DNA from 3 places in the Bradyrhizobium sp. CCBAU 45321 genome. Region 1 is predicted to be linked to each of the others. Evidence: riboswitches for the same ligand, from Rfam matches in the RefSeq annotation. Region 1 holds a riboswitch; each other region holds the start of a gene.
The links. Region 1 has a riboswitch for cobalamin ahead of ACM43_RS10205 (ribonucleoside-diphosphate reductase subunit alpha). Riboswitches for the same ligand answer to the same signal wherever they lie in the genome.
Positions count from the first base shown of each region.

Region 2: linked by a shared signal. The riboswitch ahead of ACM43_RS16140 (energy-coupling factor ABC transporter permease) and the one ahead of ACM43_RS10205 (ribonucleoside-diphosphate reductase subunit alpha) in region 1 are both predicted to bind cobalamin.
Region 3: linked by a shared signal. The riboswitch ahead of ACM43_RS16205 (DUF1636 family protein) and the one ahead of ACM43_RS10205 (ribonucleoside-diphosphate reductase subunit alpha) in region 1 are both predicted to bind cobalamin.

Region 1 covers NZ_LFKZ01000085.1:262-2,455, forward strand. Annotated here, with positions in the region: partial or broken gene ACM43_RS10205 (ribonucleoside-diphosphate reductase subunit alpha) at 1-1,069, opposite strand, end outside; cobalamin riboswitch at 1,376-1,589, opposite strand; partial or broken gene ACM43_RS10210 (hypothetical protein) at 1,610-1,851, opposite strand.
Region 2 covers NZ_LFKZ01000119.1:134,549-136,742, forward strand. Annotated here, with positions in the region: gene cobF (precorrin-6A synthase (deacetylating)) at 1-244, opposite strand, end outside; gene ACM43_RS16140 (energy-coupling factor ABC transporter permease) at 291-968, opposite strand; cobalamin riboswitch at 1,006-1,224, opposite strand; gene cobA (uroporphyrinogen-III C-methyltransferase) at 1,270-2,001, opposite strand; gene ACM43_RS16150 (cobyrinate a,c-diamide synthase) at 1,998-2,194, opposite strand, start outside.
Region 3 covers NZ_LFKZ01000119.1:147,979-150,172, forward strand. Annotated here, with positions in the region: gene cobW (cobalamin biosynthesis protein CobW) at 1-460, opposite strand, end outside; gene ACM43_RS16205 (DUF1636 family protein) at 457-831, opposite strand; cobalamin riboswitch at 927-1,147, opposite strand; gene cobO (cob(I)yrinic acid a,c-diamide adenosyltransferase) at 1,188-1,823, shown strand; gene ACM43_RS16215 (cobyric acid synthase) at 2,045-2,194, shown strand, end outside.

The DNA of each region.
Region 1 (2,194 bases):
TGGCCAAGGCACCCTCCATTGGAATGCCCTTGGCCTGGAGAAACGAGTGGAAGCCCATGACGCCGAGGCCAACGGAGCGCTCGCGCAGGGCGGCGTAGCGGGCACGCTTCATTCCGTCCGGCGCCACCGTGATGAAGTGGGTGAGCACGTTGTCTAGGAAGCGCATGACGTCCTCGATGAAGCCGGGCTCCTTATTCCACTGGTCCCAGGTCTCGAGGTTGAGCGACGACAGGCAGCACACCGCTGTGCGCTCCTCGCCGCGATGATCGATGCCGGTCGGCAGGGTAATCTCGCTGCACAGGTTGGAGGTCGAGACCTTGAGGCCTAGCTCGCGCTGGTGCTTGGGGAGCGCGCGGTTCACGGTGTCGATGAACAAGAGATAAGGCTCGCCGGTTTGCAGCCGGTTCTCAAGGATGCGTTGCCACAGCTGGCGGGCATCGATCTCGCGGACAACCTCGTTAGTGTTCGGGCTGCGCAGAGCGACTGCGGTGCCGGCACCCACGGCACGCATGAACTCGTCGGTGACGTTGATGCCGTGATGCAGGTTGAGGCTCTTGCGGTTGAAGTCGCCAGACGCCTTGCGGATCTCGAGGAACTCCTCGATCTCGGGATGGTGGATATCGAGATAGACCGCCGCCGAGCCGCGCCGCAACGAGCCCTGGCTGATCGCCAGCGTCAGGCCGTCCATGACGTGGATGAACGGGATGATGCCTGAGGTGGCGCCGCCCTTCACCTTCTCGCCGATCGAGCGAACATTGCCCCAGTAGGTGCCGATGCCGCCGCCATTGGAAGCAAGCCAGACGTTCTCGTTCCAGGTACCGACGATGCCTTCGAGCGAGTCCGACACCGAGTTGAGGAAGCAGGAGATCGGCAGGCCGCGCGTGGTCCCGCCGTTGGAGAGCACCGGTGTGGCCGGCATGAACCACAGCCGAGACATCGCATCATAGAGACGTTGGGCATGCGCTACATCGTCCGCGAAAGCGCAAGACACCCGCACGAACATGTCCTGGTAAGTTTCGCCGGCGAGCAGATAACGGTTGGTCAGCGTCAGCTTGCCGAATGATGTCAACAAGTCGTCGCGAGACGGATCGAGCGTGAGGTCGGCCGGCTTTGGCGATGGCGCGAGGGGCCACGGCAGCGGAGCCGGCGATGGCGAAAGGGGCACCAGACACGGCTCAGGCGCGGCAGGCTTCGCCTGCGCTAGGCGCGGCCGCACACTCGGTGGCGCGACGAGATGACCATGCTGATCGAAATCGTAAGACGGCGACATCGGCAACCCCGCGATGTTTGAGGCTGGGGGCCGTGCGGACGACTTGCGAGGAGATCGGACAAATATCACCAGCTGCAAGCGACCCACCGGGGCACCCCGCCCGAGGACTTTCGTTCAGTCGCGGCAGGTCTCCTGGCTCGCGGGTCGCTGGGGCTGTCGGCCTTCCCAGCGCTGTCGCGCCAGTGACCATGATGACAACCGCTCGCCGCTTACAGTTGCGGGGGCAGCCTCGGAATAGCCGTTGCCGGCGCACCGGGTTCCCTCTTAGCTTCCATCCTACGAGATGCGGGAATGGAAGACCGTGACGGGCTACATATAGGCGCCGCTCGCGGAGATTCGTCAAGGCGGCGCCGTCAAGTTAACGAATTGGAGCAGCCCCGAGGTCAAGGTTCGGCGAGCGCTTGTCGTGGAGATCTCGCGCCAAGTCGCAAAGGCTCGCTCGCGCGAAACACGACGGAAGTCGGCAGTGACGGCTCCGAGAGAGAGGATGTGGAAAAGGTTCGTGACCTGATCATGAACTGACAGAAAAATTGAGCCTGACGGGACGATTTGAAGCGCTTCATGATCCGATCGCGTCGCCTGTTACCCTTGCGGCGTTCGTGGTCTGGACTATCCCTTCACCCGGCGATGTCCGCTGTAGGTGCTTCCCGTCGAGTCTCCACCCCTCCCCTGGCAGGGGCTTGGCTCGGGGAATCACTTTCCAACTGAAAGTGCCTTATGTGATGGGCTACGCGACCGTGGGGCTCGCAGGCGGCGTGGTCGCGCGCTTTGTTCACGATTCCAAAAGCTGCTTGGTTTGCCTCCATGAACATCGGAAGGACGAGAAACATATATCCAAACCGCGTCTCGATAATACCGGAATGGTCACGCCGTTAGGGTGCAATGCGCCTACATTCACCGGAGGAGGCTTTGATCTGCAAGAAG
Region 2 (2,194 bases), on a different contig from region 1:
CTACGCCCTTGCGGTAGTCCGACTCGGTCGCATCGCGCACGGGAAGATCGAATTCGGCGATGCGCGTCGTTTTGTTGGTGAGCACACCGGCGCAGATCGTTCGCCTGAGATCGGCGAGATCGGATTTCGCAGTCCCCTTGCGCGGGATCAGGATGAGATCGGCCGCGTTGATGGCGCGGGTCGCGGCGCGCGTGAGCTGCTCGGGATCGCCGCAACCGATGCCTATCAGGGAGAGCGTGAGCATCGCGAGCGCGACGGGCGGCCACGGCGGCCGCCCTTTCGCTTGTCTCTCAGGCCGCGTTGTGAAGGCGCGGCGTGACGAGGCCGGGCGCGGTGACGCCACGCAGCGACTTCGCCAGCGCCAGCACGGCGAGATCGGCCAGCGGCTCGATCACGATGACCAGCGCATAAGCGGCAGCGAACGTCGCAATGCTGGCGAGGTTGCTGATCGCAAAGCCGGAGCCATAGAGCGCCCAGAACGCCACCCATGCGATCACGCCGGCCTGGTAGGTCGTCGAAAGCGCCAGCGCCTGACCGTATTTCAAATCGACATAGGCGGTGTTGCGGGCAATGATCCGCGTGGCGATCGCCTGGATCGCGAACAGCGGCACCAGCAGCGTGGTGACGTTCATGCCGTATTGCGGCAGGTCGACCGGCTCCAACAGCATACCCTGAAGCAGCAGGCCAAAGGCAAGGCCGAAGGCCGCGGGCGCAGCGCCGAATAACAGGAACAAGGTCGAGCCGAGGATGAAGTGCACCTCCGATACCCCGACCGGGAAGTGCGGCAGGATCTCGAAGAAGACGAAGACGAGAGCGGTGGTGGCCAGCGTCCGCGCAGCGAACGAGCCGATGCCCTGCTCGCGCACGGTCTCGACCGCCAGCTTCAGCGCAACGCCGCCTGCGGCGATGCCGGTTGCGTAACTCAGCACGAGCTTGGCGCCTGTGACCAATCCTGGTTCGATATGCATGGCTCAGTTCCTTCCTGCCGTCACACCCGACGGCCTTGGCCTCAATACGTGCACGGCCGGTCTCCTGGCTCGCGGTTCACTGGTTCTCCGGCCTTCCCGGACCTTGCGGGTCCAGTGGCGGTTCGGAGGCCCTCACCACTTACAGTCGCGGGGGCGGCTGGGGTTTTGGGCGCCGCAACTGGGTCCGCCCATCCCCATTCCCGATTATGCTCCGGCGCTTTGCGCCGCGTCGAGCACCATGCCTCTCTTGTGTGCCCCTTTCGCATTGCAGGCGTCAAGGGGCGAACCGCTGCCGGAGCCGTCATGCCGGATATTCTCCCGCCAGCGCACCGAACAGGATCACGGCGGCGGTGGAAGCGGCGCCGCCGCGCGCAAGCTGCTCGGCGAGCTCGGCAATGGTGGTGCGGACCAATCGTTCGTCAGATCGCCCGAGGGATTCGGCGAACAGCGCCGGGGTGCCGGCGGCGAGCCCGTGCGCGATCAATTTTGCGGCAAGCGCCGGAAACGTGCGCCGGCCCATATAGACCACGGTCGTCGCCTCGGGATCGGCCAGCGCCGCCCAATTCAAATTGGGTGGCAGCTCGCCGGTGACGTCGGCACCGGTGATGAACTGCACGCGGCGGGAGGTATGCCGGCGGGTCAGGGGAATACCGGCCTGCGCGGCGGCAACACAGGCGGAGGTGACGCCGGGAACGATCTCGTAGCCGATGCCGGCATCGCGCAGCGTCTCGATCTCCTCCTCCAGCCGGCCGAAAATGCCGGCATCGCCCGACTTCAGCCGCACCACGCGGGCGCCGGTTGCGGCGTAGTCGACCAGGAGACGGTTGACGTGGTGCTGCTTGGTCGAAGGACGCCCGGCCCGCTTTCCCACCGCGACGAGATTGGCACCGGGCCGGGCGAGATCGAGGATCGCGCCGGAGGCAAGATCGTCATAGAGCACGACGTCGGCCTCGCGCAGCCGCGTAGCGCCCTTCACCGTGAGGAGCTCGGGATCGCCGGGGCCGGCGGAGACGAAAGTGACGAAGCCGCTCACCGGTCCTCCGCGATCAGATGGAAGAACGTGCCGGTGGCATGGCCACGACGCGAGCCGGTTTCGGCAATGACCGCGCCGGTGGCATCGTGCACGATCGCGAGCGGCGTATCGGGCTGGGCGAGGATGGTCGAATAGTGGAACTCGTGGCCGCGCAGGCGCGCGCCAGGCTTATGCCCCGGCATCGGCGCGGCCA
Region 3 (2,194 bases), on a different contig from region 1:
GCGCTTCCACCGCAGCCGGATCCGGCGCGAAGCGGCCGGCCGCGACGGCCTCGGCGTCGGCCAGCGCGATCACGCCGTCGACCGTGATGCGCGAGCGGATCTCCGGCCAGTCGAACGCCTTCAGCAGCGGCTTTGGCAGCGCCAGGCCCGAGGTCTCGATCAGGATGTGATCGGGCCGCACCGGCCGCGCCAGCAATTGCTCCATGGTCGGAATGAAATCGTCGGCGACGGTGCAGCAGATGCAGCCATTGGCGAGCTCGACGATGTTCTCCTCCGGGCAGTTCGCATCGGCGCAGGACTTCAGGATCTCGCCGTCGACGCCCTCGCTGCCGAACTCGTTGACGAGCACCGCGAGCTTCTTGCCGCCGGCATTGCTGAGCAGATGCTGGATCAGCGTCGTCTTGCCGGAACCGAGAAAACCGGTGACCACCGTGACGGGGACTTTTGCGAGCGAGTTCATTCAGCGGCCTCCGGCACGACGGCAATGGGGGGAATGCGGGCAAGCGACTGCTTGCGGAAGATCTCGGGACGGCTGCGCCATGGCACGATTCCGTCGGGCGCCGCCGCGTAGGCCGCAGCGCCCGCGACCACGTCCTGCGCATTCGCATCGGACAGGCGGCCATAGACATAGGACCAGCGGCCGGGCGCGCTGAGCGCGACCGAGCAGCCTTGGCTGCAGGCCGACAGGCATTCGACGGGAACCACGCTGACGCCCTCGGGCACGCCGGCCTCGAGGATCGCGCCATGCAGGCGCTTGCCGGGCGTCGTCTCGCCCTCGCCAAGCGTCTGGCCGGCGCGGCAGGTGATGCAGACATGAAGTGTGACGGTCATCGCCTCTTCCAGATAACAGCGGGAGGCGATGAGGCGCACGGACCATTCTCCAGAAAGGCCCGCTTCCCCGTCGCGGAACACCCCGTCCGCCGGTCCAAAACTCGTCCGCGCTGGCAGGTCTCCCGGCTTGCGGAGCAGGGTTTTGGCCCTTCGATCCCCGCCTTCCCGATTCCAAAAGGAATCAGTGGCTTCGGGCATCTCTCCGGTCACGGTCGCGGGGGCGGCTGCAGTTTGGATCCAGATCTTGCCGATTCGGACCCTATCGCATTCCCTCTTCGCCTGTCATAGGACAGGAACCAACGCCGGGCCACCATTTGCCGGTGGCCGCCACTTGTCAAGCCGAAGGACCGGGTCCCATGACATCTGAACCGGATACCCAAACAGCCGAGGAAACCGACATCAGGCATGCCCAGAAAATGGCGAAGAAGAAGGCCGCCCGCGACAGGATCATGGCGACCAAGAGCGGCGAAAAGGGCCTGATCATCGTCCATACCGGCGCCGGCAAGGGAAAATCCTCCTCCGCCTTCGGCATGATCGTCCGCTGCGTCGCGCATGGCTTCCCTTGCGCGGTGGTGCAATTCATCAAGGGCGCCTGGGATACGGGCGAACGGCGCCTGCTCACCGGCCATTTCGGCGATCTCTGCCAGTTCCACGCGATGGGCGAAGGCTTCACCTGGGAGACGCAGGACCGTGCCCGCGACATCGCCGCAGCGCGCGCCGGCTGGGAGAAGGCCAAGGAGCTGATCCTCGACGAACGGCTGCGCATGGTCGTGCTTGACGAGATCAACATCGCGCTGCGCTACGATTATCTCGATATCGCCGAAGTCGTCGAGTTCCTGACGACCCAAAAGCCTGCGATGACGCATGTCGTGCTCACCGGGCGCAACGCCAAGGACGAGCTGATCGAGATCGCCGACCTCGTCACCGAGATGACGCTGGTCAAGCATCCGTTCCGTTCCGGCATCAAGGCGCAGGCCGGCGTCGAGTTTTGATGCTGATGAGATCGGATTCTAATGCTGCGCCAAGGGAGGTATGCTCCCTCCCCCGCTTGCGGGGGAGGGTTGGGGAGAGGGTATCTCCGCAATCGAGAGCCCCCAAGAGGAGAAAACCCTCACCCGTGCCTTCGGCACGACCTCTCCCGCAAGCGGGAGAGGTGCAACGAGCCCGCAGCTGCTTGATTCAACTCAATCCCATTCCGCTTTAAAAGATATCGATGGCACGCGCATTGATGATCCAGGGGGCCGGCTCGGACGTGGGCAAGTCGCTCATCGTCGCCGGCCTCGCGCGCGCCTTCACGCGCCGCGGTCTACGGGTGCTGCCGTTCAAGCCGCAGAACATGTCGAACAACGCCGCGGTCACGGTC